Regions from separate parts of the Agarivorans sp. Alg241-V36 genome, predicted to be linked through region 3. Evidence: predicted binding sites of a transcription regulator. Region 3 holds the regulator's gene; each other region holds the start of a gene.
What was found. Region 3 encodes sigma-54, which starts transcription at its own class of promoters, with help from an activator protein. Its sites were predicted from a motif close to GTTGGCACGNNNNTNGNNT; they were not measured.
Positions count from the first base shown of each region.

Region 1 (4,316 bases), on a different contig from region 3:
AAAAACCAACACAAGTGAAGCCCGTGCCACAGTCAACACTACCTAATACTTCTAAACCTTGAAGACGAGTTGTTAGGGTGTATACATAGTCATCGTAACCAGGAATTGGTAATACAAAGCTATTTTGAAGATAGATATCGTCACCAACTTCAGTGAAAGTAACATCTGGGCCTAGCACTAAGGTAAACAGGTCTGAACAACCCTCTTGGTTAATACCAGCAGCACCCACGAGCTGAGTTGGCTCGTATTTACAAATATCGTTACTAGGCGTGTTATAAGTTTCTTCAAAAATGATTCCGAACTGAAGTACAGGCGCTGGAGCTAATGGAGTGGCAATAGGTGCTGTTGGACCTAAGAACAAACCATCAAACAAAGTAGCAGCAACCAGTGTATCACCAGTCACACCCCAGTTTTCGTGCATAAGGCCAGTACCTTCTGCGAAGTCCAAAGTTCCAACACCGTCTACTACGCTAGTAGTTACAGTACCTTCTTTAGCTTCTTCGATTACCAAAGCACTTTTCTTAAGGTCTGGGTTTTCAGCACCGTAAGGAACACCCCACTCAAGAGTCTTAGGCAATGTGCCACCAAACAATGGGTCAGGAGCGTTGAAAATATCGCCAGCAAAACCATCGAACTCAGAACGAGTTGCGCCAGACTCATCAATACCCGTTGGGTCGATAGAACCAGCATCAGAAGTCCACTCGTCGAAACCAGCGTCGTTTAGATAATTCCAATCAGTAATAAGAGCAGAGTTTGCAGTAACGCTGGCAAAACTTAAGCTAGCGGCCAAGCAAGTTAGTTTTAATTTGTTCATGTCACCCATCCATTTGGTCAGTACGATTCGAAATACAATTCATACAAAGCAATCTAGGTGCCAATTTTAAAAAAGCTTAAAAAGCAATAGCTTAAGAAATGAACAGCTCATAGCTAAAATTAGGATGTAAAAATTACTGACACAAAAACCGATAATATTTATCAAGCCAAAAGATCCTTGGGCTCCATTCCATTATGCTTATTATATGAACAATTTCACCACTTCATGATAAGTGCACGATTAACTACCGTAGTTGCTTAAGCAATAAACATCATATAGCTAAAACGCCAACCGACCGCCGACACAAATCGGTAAATACCTATACCAGTAGGGAAGCGATATTAAGAGGAGCGATATTAAAGAAGGTGTGTTTTAGAGAGGATAAAAAATTACTGCTGCTAACTAGCAGCAGTAATTGAGGCAGTAAGGCTGTTTAAGCACGGCGACGAACTGAAGCCAAACCTAATAAACCCAAACCAAAGATAGCTAGTGTACCCGGCTCAGTCACCTGAGCAGCAGAAATTGCAAAAGATGCTTTTAATTCGTTTGATTGGTTCTCTTCAGTTAAGAAACCAATACAGGTAGAGTCAGGACCACAATCTAAGTCGTCTAATACAGTTAAGCCTTGCAGACGAGTGGTTAATGTGTACACGTAATCATCAAAGCCAGGGATTGGTAGAATAAAACTGTTTTGCAGGTAAATATCATCGCCCACTTCAGTAAATGTCACACCATCGTCCAAGATTAAAGTGAACAAGTCAGCACAACCTGCTTGGTTAATGCCAGCTTCGCCTACTTTAGTGTCGCCATACTTACAAGTATCGTTAGTTGGTGTGTTGTACGTTTCTTCGAACAACACGTCAAACTCAAGTACTGGAGCAGGTAATGCAGGACCAACAAAAGGCGCTAGAGGTTGTAAGAACAAACCGTCAAACAATACTGCTGATGACAAGGTGTTACCAGTAACACCCCAGTTTTCATGAGTAAGGCCTGTGCCAGTAACAAAATCCAAAGCACCAACACCGTCAACAACACTTGTGCTTACTTGACCAGACTGAGCGTCGTCAATCTCAAGTGAGCTTTTGTTTAGCTGAGGGTTAACTGCACCGTAAGGCGTACCCCATGCAAGATTCTTAGGAAGTTCACCACCAAAAAGAGGGTCAAACTCATCGGCAGTGGCGCCACTTGTGTCAATGCCTAGTTGGCCAGCGTTTGAACTCCACTCTTTGAAACCAGCATCATTAGCATAGTTCCATTCAGTAATTAGTTCAGCGTTAGCAGAAATACTCGCAAATCCTAGGCCTGCAGCCAAGCAAGTAAGTTTCAATTTGTTCATTTCACCCATCCAATTTGGTAATAGCGTTTAGATATAAAGACTCGCTACAAAGCAAATACGATGCCAAAAAATATAAACAATAAAAAACAATAACTTACAACCTAAAATTAAATTTAACAATAATGACATGTAAAACATACTGACATAAAAACACTATTGCTACTCTTCCTTTAAGACGATTTTTTTAGCAATTTTAAACACCATACGCTGCAAAGGGTTGCGATTGCCCATTGGCCGCCAGGTTTTCTTAAAGCGATTACGGTAGGCATCGAAGTGCAAACCATAAGGTGCAGTGATCAGCTCACCACGATTAAGTAAAATTTTGAGCACATAGGTCCCGGCGATTCCGCCACACATCTTAACCGCCATTGGCATAGACGGCCCCTTTTTAGCATGAAAGTCAGCTCGACTCGGATCAACTAAGTAGGGTCGCTGCAACATAGCTGGCGATAAACCAATTAAAAATTTTATATATTGCTCATTCTCACTACTGGCATCTTCAAATCGAAAATACTCTTCATAGCTCATGCTACCTGGCATAAAACACAAAAATGCACAGCCCATCCCCAAAGGCGCAGCGGTAACTAAAGGGATCTTTTTCTCTAAACATTTTTGAAAGACCAGCTTTCTCGCAGACAAGGCAAAAAAATCTAAGCTATCTACGTATACGTCTACACCTTCTAAAAACTCATCAACATTGTGCTCAAATATGCCTTCGGGGAAAGACTTCACTTCTGCTTCTGGGTTTATGTCTAAGCAAATGTTTTCCATCACCTTTACTTTATCTTGGCCAACTGTAGACATAAACGCGCCAGCTTGACGATTAAAATTATGTACCTCATATTCATCAAAGTCAGAGATGTGAAACTTGCCAACCCCTAAACGAGCTAAAGTAACAATATGTTCGCTACCTACTCCGCCAGCACCTGCCATAGCCACTCGCTTACCACGTAATATTTGTTGTTCTGCTTCTGTAACCCAGCCAATGTTTCGAGAAAAAGCATCTTCGTAATTAAAACTCATAAATAATTGCCTTATAAGATTAACGACATCCTGTCGCCTGCATATAACCACGAACAACATAGCAACTTGCTCTAATGCATAGTAAAAATTAAGATTAAAAGGTCATTCAAGGAAGAACACAGTATGAAACTCGCCTTCATCGTAATCCTCGCCTCTTTTGCTTCACTGTTTAGTGTAGAAGCTTCAAGCGCTCTTGCTGATACTATAGAAAAAATCAAACCTTCTGTCGTAGGAATTGGCACTTACAATAAACTTAATTCTCCCAGAGCCAGTTTGCGCGGTACCGGATTTGTAGTGGGCACCCATCTCATCGCCACCAACGCGCATGTCATACCTAAAAGCTTAAATCAGCAACAAAATGAAAAATTAGTCGTATTTGTTGGCCAAGGTCGTTCCCCAGAATTACGTATAGCAAGCCTAGTAGCCAGTTTGGAAGAGCGCGATTTAGCTATATTAAGAGTAGATGGCAAGCCTCTAACGCCCTTAACACTTTCAAGCGAAAAAGTACGCGAAGGAGAATTGTATGCCTTCACAGGATTTCCCATCGGTGCGGTATTAGGTTTATACCCCGTCACCCATCGCGGTATTATTTCGAGCATTACTCCAGTGGTGATACCCGCTAGATCAGCCAGCGAGCTCAACCTTGCGCAGCTTAAGCGCCTCAAGTCGCCTTATAATATTTATCAACTCGATGCCACAGCCTACCCCGGTAATAGCGGCAGCCCTTTATACCACCCAGAAACTGGCGAAGTTATCGCAATTATCAACAAAGTATTTGTGAAAACAACCAAAGAGGCAGTACTGGCTGACCCTAGTGCCATCAGCTACGCAATACCCGTCATTCACTTAAAGCAGTTACTAAAAACTATCAAATAGCACTTACTACATATTCAGGCACAAAAAAGCCCTTAAAAATAAGGGCTTAAATTTGGTCTCATCAGCTTAGAGTGATTCTTAAAACGGAATGTCGTCGTCAAAGTCCATTGGTGGCTCATTAAACTGCTGCGTTGCCTGCTGAGGTGCTTGTTGCGGCGCTGGAGCTGGTTTAGCTTGCTGCTGATAACCGCCTTGCTGAGGTGCTTGCTGCTGTGGAGCTTGTTGCTGGAAACCACCTTGCTGCGCAGGTGCTGCTTGAGGAGCGGC
Region 1 covers NZ_UNRE01000004.1:463,115-467,430, forward strand. The annotation lists gene G6R11_RS11960 (THxN family PEP-CTERM protein) at 1-814, opposite strand, end outside; gene G6R11_RS11965 (THxN family PEP-CTERM protein) at 1,248-2,150, opposite strand; gene G6R11_RS11970 (ThiF family adenylyltransferase) at 2,310-3,173, opposite strand; gene G6R11_RS11975 (serine protease) at 3,297-4,049, shown strand; gene G6R11_RS11980 (single-stranded DNA-binding protein) at 4,128-4,316, opposite strand, start outside.
Region 1: the regulator sigma-54 is predicted to act here: its motif matches at 2,200-2,218, upstream of G6R11_RS11965 (THxN family PEP-CTERM protein).

Region 2 (4,316 bases), on a different contig from region 3:
TTAGCGGGCAGCGGTGTTTTGATGAACTTAATGGATCCTGGCTGGTTGCAGACTGACCTAGGCGGAGAGCAAGCGCCTAATCATCCCGACTCGGTAATACCGGGCGCTTTAGTCCCGGCATTACTAGAAGATAACGCAGGCAGTGGCCAGCTCTATTGCGCCCAAGACTACAGCTAAGTTCAAACCCCAAGTGTTGGCGGTAGGTGGCCTCGGCCAGTTTTTTCTTTGCTGGCCATTATCAACATATACACGCTGGTGCTAGCCAGTACCAAAGCGATATATAAGGGCAGCTTAAATGCCAAGCTTTGAGCCGAGCCTGCCAACAAAGGACCGCAAATTGAGCCGATGCTGTAGCTAATTAGCATTAGCTCGGTGATGGCGACAATTTTCTCCGCTGGCACATTTACACAAGCTTGAGATATCGCGATTGGGTAAATAGAAAATGCCGCCGCCCCCAATATAAACAAGCTTAACCACATGGCTAACCAAGTGTTAGCCATGGCTATCGCCAATGCCGCTAGTACACCAATAGCTGCAGCAAAAGCTTGTAGCAAGGTTTTGTTTAAACGTGCCGATAAATAGCTACTTAAGGGCTGCACCAACATTCCGCCTAGTACTAAACTCGCCATTAATACACCTACTTTGTTGCCCCACTGAGTGTAATTACTCAAGTAGCTAGGCATTAGTCCATAAATAGGCCCCAGCACCAAACCCGAGACAACACAGCCAATAAAAGCGGGCTTACTTAAGCTTGAAAGCTCTTTGATAGACACAGCGCTATGCAAAACCTGTTGGGGTTTAGCTGTGCGAGTAAACAGTGGCGCCAAAATGGCTAAAGCCAGTAAAGTCGCGATGCTGATAAATGGCACTGAACCTACAATTCCTATTGGCTCAATCAGCAATTGGCCAACTGCGCTGCCGGCGTAAAGGGTTAGCATGTATATGCCCAAACGAGCAGCGCGTTGTTTGTCGTCATTCACTAGCAATAACCATGATTCAACCACCACAAAAATACCTGCGGTTGCTGCACCAGCCACAAGACGCAAAGCTAGCCATGCACCTGCATAGGGAAGCATGAACATTAGTAATACTGTGGCGAGCAATACTAATAAGCAAATAATGAAGGCCATCCGATGGCCAATGACTGCGATTAAGCGTTGTGCTTGTAGGGCGCCAAGTAACAAACCTGTGTAGTACGCACTTGCCAACCATGCGCTTAACGACAGTGGTAGAGCTAAGGCAGTTAAGGCCAGTGGTAATAGGCTCATGAGGTAGCCTGAGGCTACCGCAAAAAGCGCTAATCCTAACAGCGGGCTAAGGATCCCTGAGTTTGGAGCTTGTACAGAATTGTTAAACATGACTCACCTACAAACACGATTAATAGACAGTGCTTTAACCAAAGCCGCGCGATAATGTCAGTAATTGTTGTTGCGGTGAAACAAACGTTTTTTGTGGTAACGATAAGAATGTTTTCGATGGCCAGGCTAAGTGAGTTTCATTGTTTAAATAATTGATTATTATAAATAAGTGTCGTTTTAATAGATGATTTCTAATTAGATGAAATAGATTGACGGAAAAATAGTTTTCTTGCACATTTAGCAGGCGAAAGTAGCACTACATCGCTGACTTTTTCGCACCATATAGCCTGTCATATTTTTAGCTAAATTAGGTTAATAGCAATGAGATACTCTAGATTTGATGATATTGATGAGTGGGAAGACGAAGACAAAGCTGCTCATATTAAGCATTTCAAAAAGACCAAAAATACTTCTCGTACTCGACGACGTATTGATGAATATCATGAACGAAAGCAACTGGCTTCGTTTTTATCGGAGTTCAGTACATTTTCTTAAAAGTGAATAACTGCTAGACAAGTAAGCTAGGTAATCCAAGTGCCTAGGGTATGTTGAACTTTCCGGCTGATTTTGCCGTGGCTAAAATGATTTTTACTCGAAGAATTTAACCACTAAAGGTTAACAGACCACTATAAAAAAACGCCACTGCTTGAGTGGCGTTTTTTGTTTGGATTTAGGCGTCGTCTGCGGCGAGTTGCTTGGCTAAAGTAAAGGCTTCGATTTCTTCACCTACTAAGTTTTCATCCAAATCTATTGCCACTAATACCTTGTCTTCATCTAGGCTTGGTAGCCACTCTTCAAAAAACTCTTCAAGCTTTACTGCAACAGGCTGATAGCTGGCCCAATCTTCAATACATAGTGCTTGTGCATTGGCCTGCTTAGAAAATAGCGGCATTACATCAGTGGCTTCAAATTCGATGGAATCTACCACTACAAATTCATCATCGGCGCTGAGCACCCAAAGCTCTCCTGCTGCAATTACTGCTTGGCTAAAGGCTGATAGATTGGTTTCTGAAGTAGACATGTGTTGCTCCGTAGTTGTTAGCTCGCGATAGTTGCGCATATTGAACTTATACGCAAGTAATATAGCCTAAAGGTGTCATATAGGAAGTGCTAATAAACGACTTGAGTATGAAGGTTTAGTGAAGGGAAGCTTAGGTATCTTGGTATTTTTTGTGTGAGCAATAAGTGGGGAATTGTGTTGAATTAAGTGTGTAATAAAGTTGCAATTAGATGGAAAATCCATGGGCTAAGCCACTTAGAATGTGGCTTAGCAAATTAGTTTGTTATTTGGTTTTACGGCGGCTTGCTGCGAAGCCTAATAAACCAAGGCCTAACATTAATACGCTAGTAGGCTCAGATACCTGGCTAGGCAGTACTTGTGTTTGGTTAGCGATAGTCATATCGTCAAATCCAAAAATGTCAGTAGAGTTCGTATTGCCGAAAGTGATTTTGGTGAAAGGGTTCAGTGTATCGATAATACCCCAGTAAAGTAGGGTGCCATTTGGAGCGTTAGTTGAATTGTCAACAGTATAGCTAGTAGATGTACCACCTAAAAAATCCAGTGTGATTTGTCCGCCAAAATCACCGATATCAGTGCCGTAGAAGCCAAAAGCAGAAATTGCTTGTGAGAATTCAATAGTGAAGTTTTGATTTGTTTCCCAATACTGAGAGCCTGAAGTTGCGAAGCGACCGGCGCCTCCATTATCAATATCGCCTGATCCAGATAAGGTTGCTGTTCCTGCTACACCAAAATCAGCGGTTAGCGGGCCATTGGTACCTGTAGCGAATGACTCAAAATCTTCTGTTCCTGCGCCTACTAGTGATGCAAAAAAGCTATCTTTAGCAGCGCTACTGTTTGCAGTACTCGTGCCGGGGTTAAGATCTTCCCCAAAAAAGATAACGCTAGCGTTGGCCGATGCCGAAAGTCCTAGGAGGATAGAAGAAATTAGTACTTTTTTCATGCAGTTATACCCTTGTTTGCTATTGATTAAAAAGTTAATCGCCTGGTAAGCACTTTTCATACCAAAATATTATATGCATAAAATTCAATGGTTTGTGTTTTCCTGCGGGGGCTTTGAGTCAGAAAGTGTAAAAGAAACAAACACCTAGATGTAATTAATTAAACTGTCAAAAATATTAAGATTTGAATACTTAAGAACATATTATTATTTAGTACTCAGGCATTTGGCTTAGTAAATTATCGTTAGAACCTAGGTTTATTGATGTTTTGTCTGGCAAATACACGAGCTACTGATGCACTAGCCATAGTGCCAAAAGCGCTTACTTCAGCTCTAACAAGTAGCCTACCTTATGGCTAAGCAATTAAAGCAATTACAAGGTGCTTTGCCACAAAGTTGCCCGGTCTAGTTGAAGATTTAAAGAGATCAAAATGGTCAGCGGTAATAGCTTAGAGTCATACACAAAAATAAAATGTCTCATGTAGGCAAGTTTTTAGCCGAGCGGATAAAGACAATTGGCGAAGAGCTAAAAACTACCCAAAATAGGTTTAAATCAGCGTTTCTTGCTATTAGCACCCAAAGCCCTTTTCCGTGCCTTCTTCTTTTGGGCTGAACGAGAATTGCGTTTGTTAGAAGGTGCGGGTTGGCTTAAGTCGGGCTCAAAGCCAGGATACCATTGCTGAGGTAATCGGCGATCTAGCTGGGCTTCTAAGTCGTGCAGTAAGTGTTCGTCGTCAACACTCAATAAAGTGATGGCAATACCACTTTCTCCGGCGCGCCCGGTGCGGCCAATGCGATGAGTATAGTCTTCGCTTTTGTAGGGCAGCTCTAGATTAATAACGCAGGCCAGTTTGCTCACATCAATGCCGCGAGCCGCTACATCGGTGGCAACCAGCAGCTTTGTCTCTGCTGTTTTAAAGCTTGCTAAGCTTTGCTCGCGTGCGCTTTGACTTAAATCACCGTGCAGAGCCGAAGCATTAATCCCTTGTTGAGTTAGCTG
Region 2 covers NZ_UNRE01000002.1:172,488-176,803, forward strand. The annotation lists gene G6R11_RS05240 (SDR family oxidoreductase) at 1-177, shown strand, start outside; gene G6R11_RS05245 (MFS transporter) at 180-1,358, opposite strand; gene G6R11_RS21685 (PA3496 family putative envelope integrity protein) at 1,680-1,853, shown strand; gene G6R11_RS05250 (DUF2750 domain-containing protein) at 2,029-2,379, opposite strand; gene G6R11_RS05255 (PEP-CTERM sorting domain-containing protein) at 2,642-3,319, opposite strand; gene G6R11_RS05260 (DEAD/DEAH box helicase) at 3,870-4,316, opposite strand, start outside.
Region 2: the regulator sigma-54 is predicted to act here: its motif matches at 3,367-3,385, upstream of G6R11_RS05255 (PEP-CTERM sorting domain-containing protein).

Region 3 (4,316 bases):
ATTGTTTTGTTGGCATGTACCGCTTGCTAATTGTAGCTCGGCTTTGTTGCGTATTGATTTATTCTTCGTTGAAGTTGGCTTCCACCAAGGCTTGTACCGCATCCAACGCGGCTTCTGCGTCGGCTCCCTCCGACTCAATGGTTAAGGTACTTCCTTGGGCGCTGGCTAACACTAATAAGCCCATGACACTGGCGGCAGATGCGGTTTTCTCGCCATCAATGATGGTGAGTTCAGCGTCAAACTGTTGCGCTAGTTCTACTAACTTTGTTGCTGGGCGTGCATGCAAGCCTAGTTTGTTTTTAACAACCATTTGTCTAGTGAGCTTCAAGGCGATGCTCCAGGGTGCGGTGACGTCGTTGCACTTTTCGCTGGGCGCTAAAGTGGCTAGCCAGCTGCTCAGCGACATACACCGAGCGATGTTGACCACCGGTACAACCAATGGCAATGGTTAAGTAGGCGCGGTTATTGGCTTCCAAATGCGGTAACCAAGATTCTAATAGCTGGCTGATTTGCTCGACGTATTGGTTAACTAAAGGCTGCGCAGACAAATACTCTTGCACGGCTTTGTCTAAGCCGGTAAGTGGACGCAGCTCCTCTTGCCAATGGGGGTTAGGCAAAAAACGCGCATCAAACATGTAGTCTGCATCATTAGGTACGCCATTTTTAAAACCAAAGGATTCGAATACTAAAATCAGCTGTTGCTGTTGATCGCCAGTAACCCGCGAGCGAATCAAGCCGCTTAGTTCATGCACCGATAAACGTGAGGTATCGATGCGTAAATCAGCATTTCTAGAAATTGGCGCTAATAGCTCGGTTTCAGATTCTATAGCTTCAGCCAAGGATAAGTCGCTTCGACTTAGTGGGTGAACTCGGCGCGTTTCACTGTAGCGGCGAATCAGCGCTTCGTCTTTGGCATCTAAAAAGATACTCAGTAAATTTACCTTGGGGCCGGCATCTCGAATGAGTTGGCCAACCGGAGAAAGTTCATCAGGGAGGTTACGAATATCGATACTGATGGCAACTTTGCTATAGGTCTTTATTAAGTTATCGATAAGCGATTGCCACAGTACTACTGGCAAATTATCGACGCAGTAGTAGCCAAGATCTTCTAATACTCTTAAGGCGACGGTTTTTCCTGAACCCGAGCGCCCACTAACGATGATCAGTTCCATGATTATCCCTAAGGCTGATTAGAGTATTAGGCTACCATGATGTCGTACAATTCGTCATCACTTTGTGCACAACGAAGTTGTTTACATACTTGCTTATCGTTAAGTTTTTCAGCTACTTGAGCAAGAGTATTAAGATGTTGCTTACATTGATCTTCGGGTACCAATAGTGCAAAAACTAAATCTACCGGTTTATTATCAATAGCATCAAATGAAATGGGTGGATCACAACGCAAGAAAACCGCGGTGGCTTGATGTTGGTTGTCGATACGGCCATGAGGAATAGCGATGCCTTGGCCAATACCTGTACTGCCCATTTTTTCTCGACTTAATAAGCTCTCGAAAATGCATTGGGTAGTGGTATCAAGCTGTTTGGCAGCTAGTTCGCTAACGATTTCTAGGGCGCGCTTTTTGGAAGAGCATTGAACTGCACTTTGAGTGCAGTCCAAGCTAAGTACTTTATTTAGTTGCATTGGGGTGACTAACGTTTGTTGAGTTTTTCTTTATGTTTGATGACTTGGCGATCAAGCTTGTCAATCAGACTGTCGATGGCGGCATACATGTCAGAATGCTCAGAGGTTGCAAATACTTCGCCGCCGTTAAGGTGCAATGTCGCTTCAGCTATTTGGTTTAGTTTTTCTACGTTTAAGATGACGTGAACATTGTTAATCTGATCGAATCGTCGGGTGAGTTTGGCAAACTTGGTGTGGACATATTCTTTCAAAGATTCAGTTATTTCTACGTGGTGTCCAGTAAGGTTAATTTGCATAGATATCTTCCCCTTTTATTGTCCTTAGATAAGGCTCTTACGTTGGTTAGAAGGTGGAATTGCTAAAGACTCACGATATTTAGCAATCGTACGTCTTGCCACCTTGATCCCCTGATCTGCCAAAATATCAGCAATTTTGCTATCGCTGAGTGGTTTACTGGTATTTTCGGCAGCTACCAGTTTCTTAATTAATGCACGAATGGCAGTTGATGAGCATTCACCACCACCATCGGTAGCCACATGGCTAGAAAAGAAATATTTAAGCTCGAAGATACCGCGAGGTGTATGCATGAATTTTTGGGTGGTAACCCGGGAAATGGTTGATTCATGCATTTCAACGGCTTCGGCTACATCGTTCAGTACCATTGGCTTCATGGCTTCTTCGCCATATTCAAAAAATGCCTGTTGATGATGAACAATGCAGTTGGATACTTTTAATAGGGTTTCGTTACGGCTTTCAATACTTTTAATAAACCACTTAGCTTCTTGTAAATGGCTACGGATAAACTGGGTATCGGTGGCATTAGAGGTTTTACTTAACGAAGCATAGTGAGAGTTTACGCGTAGTTTAGGCATTGCATCTGGGTTGAGTTCAACAACCCAACGGCCTTGACGCTTTATGACCGAGACGTCTGGAATCACATATTGTGCTTGATTTGGCTCTACGGCATTACCTGGGCGCGGCTCAAGTGTGTGAATCAAGCGCATAACTTCGCGCAGTTGATCTTCTTTAAGTTTGGTTTTGCGTGCCAGTAAACGAAAATCACGATTGGCCAAGACATCAATGTGGTTGGACACTACATCTTTGGCTTCTGCTAGCCATGGCGTGTCTTCGACAAAACGGCTTAGTTGAATGAGTAAACATTCTTGCAAGGATCTGGCAGCAATGCCAACAGGGTCAAAGTGTTGAATGCGTTTTAGTACCGCTTCTACTTCATCTAATTCTACGTCTAAGTCGTTATTGTCACTAGAACGCAGGCCTTCGAGCAGTTGCTCGCAATCTTGGGTGAGATAACCGGATTCATCTACCGCATCAATAATCGCTAAGGCAATGGCTTGGTCCACTTCGCTAAAAGGAGTGAGTTGCATTTGCCATAACAAGTGATCTTGCAGGGAATCGACAGTTTCGCCTTGAAACACCATGTCGTTGTCATCACTCGCCGCACCGCTTGAAGAACTAGCAGGGGCTGAACTGGCGCTGTAGATATCATCCCAAGTGGAATCAACCGGTAAGTCATCGGAGACGGTTTCTTGGTTAATGGCATCGCCAGCTTCAATTTGACTATTGTCTATATCGGCGGTGGATTCAGCTTCGGTAGATTTCTCATTGGCTGATTTAGCGTCAGTTGTGTCACCATCACTCGCGTGAGACTCATCCGCCTCAAGTAGAGGGTTACTTTCCAGAGCCTCTTGAATCTCTTGCTGTAAATCCAGTGTTGAAAGCTGGAGTAAGCGAATGGCCTGTTGTAACTGGGGAGTCATGGTTAACTGCTGACCAAGACGCAACTGCAAAGATGCTTTCATTAACTACCGCTGTTCCTTCTTCTTATTGTGTTTTTGAAAACTTACACTTTAACTATAGCTTGAATTGTTCGCCGAGATAAACTCGTTTCACATGCTCGTTTTCAAGAATTTCTTCTGGTTTTCCTGAGGCTATCAATTCGCCTTGGCTAACGATATAGGCATGCTCACAAACATCGAGAGTTTCTCTCACATTGTGGTCGGTAATGAGTACACCTAGACCGCGATCACGCAGGTGTTCAATAATCTTTTTAATATCGATAACAGAAATAGGATCTACCCCTGCAAAGGGTTCGTCAAGCAAAATAAACTTAGGGGCGGCCGCAAGCGCTCGGGCAATCTCGACTCTTCGGCGTTCGCCACCCGACAAGCTCATGCCGAGGTTTTTGCGAATATGACCAATATGAAATTCTTCCAGCAGATCGTCTAACGCACCGATTTGTTGTTCTTTATCGAGGTCTTTACGAGTTTCTAATACTGCAAGAATGTTTTTCTCAACCGATAAACGGCGGAAAATAGAGGCTTCTTGCGGAAGGTAGCCAATGCCTTTGCGTGCGCGAGTGTGCATGGCTGTACTGGAAATATCATCGTCGTCGATCAGTATTCGGCCCTGGTCGCGTGGCACTAGGCCAACAACCATGTAGAAAGTGGTTGTTTTACCGGCACCATTTGGTCCCAGTAGACCGACAATTTTTCCTGTTTCTACATTTAAACTAACGTTTTTGACTACCTTGCGGCCTTTGTAGGCCTTGGCTAAGTTTTCAGCAATTAGGGTACTCATTATTGCTGGTCTTCCTTAGGCGTTAAGTCTTCAATCTGCTGAGGCAGGAAAATTGTAGTTACACGGCTGTTTTCGT
Region 3 covers NZ_UNRE01000010.1:44,874-49,189, forward strand. The annotation lists gene G6R11_RS19510 (HPr family phosphocarrier protein) at 59-310, opposite strand; gene rapZ (RNase adapter RapZ) at 315-1,172, opposite strand; gene ptsN (PTS IIA-like nitrogen regulatory protein PtsN) at 1,199-1,642, opposite strand; gene hpf (ribosome hibernation promoting factor) at 1,651-1,938, opposite strand; gene G6R11_RS19530 (RNA polymerase factor sigma-54) at 1,963-3,462, opposite strand; gene lptB (LPS export ABC transporter ATP-binding protein) at 3,515-4,240, opposite strand; gene lptA (lipopolysaccharide transport periplasmic protein LptA) at 4,240-4,316, opposite strand, start outside.

Region 4 (4,316 bases), on a different contig from region 3:
CTTTGGCAAGTGGCGACCATTTACCGCATTGGCTGCATGTTTACTGTTTGGTTTCTTGGATGCAATGGCGATACGTTTACAAGGCGTTTCTATTGCCGACTTTGCTATTCCAGTACAAGCCATTGAAGCAATACCTTACGTGCTTACAGTATTCTTACTTGCAGGATTCATCGGCAAAGCAGTCGCACCAAAGGCAATTGGTGTTCCTTACACCAAAGAACGCGAATAGCCCCTAGTATTAGCCACAAAAAAGGTCGCTTTATGCGACCTTTTTTTATTGTGCGATTACAGTTAAAACATGCTTGAACGCCGCTTAGTGCTCGCGGGTTTGCATAAACTTAACCTCTGGATAGCGCTCGGTGGCTAGGTTTAAGTTAACCATAGTAGGCGCTAAGTAAGTGAGGTTGTCGCCGCCATCTAATGCTAGGTTGTCGTGAGCCTTTTTCTTAAACTCTTCAAACTTCTTAGTATCGTCACTGCCACACCAGCGTGCAGTCGCAACACTAATGCCTTCGTATACCGCTTCTACTTTATACTCGGTACGCAAGCGATGCACTACTACATCAAACTGCAGCACACCTACTGCACCAACAATTAAGTCGTTGTTACGCATTGGGCGGAATAACTGCACAGCGCCTTCTTCAGATAACTGAATCAAGCCTTTAAGCAGTTGCTTTTGCTTCAAAGGATCTTTTAAGCGAATGCGGCGGAACATTTCCGGCGCAAAGTTAGGAATACCGGTAAACTTCATCGCTTCACCTTGGGTGAAGGTGTCGCCAATCTGAATAGTACCGTGGTTATGCAAACCAATAATGTCACCGGCAATGGCTTTTTCAGCAGCGGCGCGGTCGCCTGCCATAAAGGTTACCGCATCAGAAATACTTACGTCTTTACCTAAGCGAACATGGCGCATTTTCATGCCCTTGTTGTACTCGCCCGACACAATGCGCATAAAGGCAATACGGTCTCGGTGTTTAGGATCCATATTGGCTTGGATCTTAAATACGAAACCAGAGAAGCTAGCATCATTGGCACTTACTTCGCCCACATCGGTGGCGCGAGGTTTGGGTGCTGGCGCCCAGTTGGTGAGGCCTTCTAGCATATGGTCTACACCAAAGTTACCTAAGGCAGTACCAAAGTAAACAGGCGTTAGTTCACCGCTTAAAAACAATTCAAGGTCAAACTCGTTAGATGCGCCTAGTACGAGCTCAAGCTCATCACGTAAGGTTTCGCAAAGTTCATCACCAATGGCCGCTTCCACTTCTGGGTTATCTAAACCCTTAATGATTTGCGCATCTTGAATGGTGTGGCCTTTACCAGTTTGGTAGAGAATCACTTCATCTTTAAGAATGTGGTAGACACCTTTAAACAATTTACCGCAGCCAATTGGCCAAGTAATTGGAGCGCACATAATGTTAAGTTCGCTTTCTACCTCGTCCATCACTTCCATTGGGTCACGAATATCGCGGTCCAATTTGTTCATAAAAGTAACGATAGGAGTATCGCGCAAGCGCGTCACTTCCATTAATTTACGAGTACGATCTTCTACACCTTTAGCGGCATCAATCACCATTAAACAGGAGTCAACGGCGGTTAAGGTACGGTAGGTATCTTCCGAGAAGTCTTCGTGTCCGGGAGTATCTAGCAGGTTTACAATACAATCGTTAAACGGGAACTGCATCACCGAAGTGGTTACCGAGATGCCACGTTCTTTCTCCATCTCCATCCAGTCAGATTTAGCATGGGTCGCATTGCCGCGACCTTTAACCGTACCGGCTTTTTGAATTGCGTTTCCGAACAACAATACTTTTTCAGTAATGGTGGTTTTACCCGCATCCGGGTGAGAGATAATCGCAAAGGTTCTTCTGCTAGCAATATCTTGCAAGAGTGAAGCGTTAGACATCGAATCAATTCTTCTAATTTGGCAACGCGAGGATGCAGCAAAGCGGCAACTTGGCCTCAACAGCACAATCACCCAGCGTTTAGTTAATCGTAATTGGCGGGTATTTTCACCGATCTAGCTTTGATAAACAATCAGCGCTTCACTTAGACAAGATAAAAGCCAAGGTAAATACCCGCTAAAAGCAAAATCGCTGTTGTTGAGGCACTTAAAAACACCAAAAGGATAATTATGCTAGCGACTTGCTGAGGTTAAACAGGGCTAATTATTATTAACTTCAACAATTAAAAGTCCGTCAGCTTTCTTTACACCCAGCATTTAATGTTAAGTAAATCAATAAAAAAGGTCAGACTAGCTATAGACTTACACTTTTGGTACAGTATTTGCCTGGGACTGGTCGAACCATTTATGTCAAGGAAGATTGTTTTGAACCGCAAGCATGTATTATTTACCGTTGTAGGCTTACTGGCCTCTTTTGCAAGCCACGCCAGCATTATCACTTTTGATGAGTTGAGCAACGGTGAAATTGTTAATGGCCAATACCAGCTAAGCCATGGTGTTAGCATAGATGGAACCAATGTACGTTTAGACCAAAACAATTTGGCCGTCGCCTTTGATACCAGCTTAATCAATACTCAAGACCCTGATCTTGAATCACCCTTTAGTAACATTAATCAGCCAAGCCTTGGTATTTCTAATCCAGGCAATGTGTTGATCATCCATGAGAACCCTAGTTCTTGTGATGGCCTTGTCTGTAAAAACCCTGATGATGAAGGACGTCGCCCAGCCGGTTACTTCACCATTAACTTCTCTAGCGCGGTGTATTTAGAAAGCATCGACTTCTTCGATATCGAATTAGCAGAAAATGGCTACACACCACAAAATGCCATTCACTTGTTTGATGCGCAAAACAACGAAATTTTCCCAACAGATTTTTACACCCCACACACTGGCGGTGACAATACTTGGGATCGTTTGAACTTTGAGGTGGCCGAAGTCGCCTCAATGCGCATTCATCTAAACGGTTCTGGTGCTATCGATAACATTCGTTTCTCGGTTCCTGAGCCTGGCAGCATTGCCCTATTTGCCCTCGCTTGTTTTGGCTTAGTGGCAAGGCGCTTGAAGTAAGATCAAAAACGCCGCTGTAAGCGGCGTTTTGTTTTGGGCCATTGCGAGTGAGAAGTTACCGCTAATTGTCTTAATCAGTATCTGGCCACTCACTAGCTTCAATGATCTCAGCCTCAAATAAACGTGTTCGCAACTGCTTAATTTTGAGTTTGAGCTCATCTCTAATCAGCCGAATGGCAGGAGAAATAAGTTGACGGCTAGGAAGTGCCAGCCACATTTCAGTCAAGGGTATTGAATAGTGCGGCATAATCCGCTGCAGGCGCTTTGCTAGGAGATCTTCAGCCACATCAATTGCCGATTTTTTTGCAATCCCCACTCCATCAATACACCAACGCCGCACAATATCACCGTCATTAACGGCTCGATTACTCAGCATCTTAACCTTATGTTTGCTTGCGCCTTCATATAGCTCCCACCCATCATGAACAGTTTCGTATAGCTTGTAGAGCAGCGCATTGTGATTAGGTAGGTCGTCTACAGTTCTGGGCTCACCATATTCGGCAATATAGCTTGGCGCAGCGCATAGAACATGTGGAATATTACAAATCTTAAAGCCATAAAGGTTCAACTCTTTACTCGCTTGCTGAGTCATCGCGCGCAGCGCAACGTCTACTCCATCCCGATAAAAGTCGCTGCGGCTATCACTGGCATGCAAGCGTAAACTCACTTCTGGGTGTTGGCTCATCACTTTATTAAGCAGGACGCGCATTAAATTTCGTCCCATCTCTGATGAAACTGCAATTCGAACTTCACCACTTATTGATTGTTGCTCTTCGTTGATTAACACCTGGCCTTGCTGCAATAACTCCAGCGCTTGCTGACACAAGGGAAGGTAGCGCTCACCTTCAGGGGAGAGTCGTAGTTGTCTTGTGGTGCGCACAAATAACTCGGCACCCAGTGTTTGCTCGATACGTTTTAGCGCAACACTTGCAGCAGAAGAACTCATGTCCAAATTATTTGCAGCCGCGGTTATCGATTGGAGCTCGGCTATCTTCATCAATACTTGCAAGTCGGCAATTTTCATAAACGCTCCATTAGCTTATTTAGGCAGATAACTATTGGCTTCTCGATAGAGCATTATCCACGTTTTAACGAAAGTGTATTTGATATTTGCCCGTTTATCGAATGAATAACCCAGCATAAAATGGCCACAAGTCACCAATACAGAGAATTCAATATGACACTTTCTACCAAGGCAACAATGCTTACCCTATCTTTAGCTCTTCTATCAACACCAAGTTTAGCTGCCGAGTCTTCTTCAAAAGTTGTCGCTACTGAAGAAATTAAT
Region 4 covers NZ_UNRE01000004.1:143,117-147,432, forward strand. The annotation lists gene G6R11_RS10620 (ABC transporter permease) at 1-229, shown strand, start outside; gene prfC (peptide chain release factor 3) at 314-1,903, opposite strand; gene G6R11_RS10630 (PEP-CTERM sorting domain-containing protein) at 2,327-3,028, shown strand; gene G6R11_RS10635 (LysR family transcriptional regulator) at 3,099-4,052, opposite strand; gene G6R11_RS10640 (DUF4437 domain-containing protein) at 4,206-4,316, shown strand, end outside.
Region 4: the regulator sigma-54 is predicted to act here: its motif matches at 2,271-2,289, upstream of G6R11_RS10630 (PEP-CTERM sorting domain-containing protein).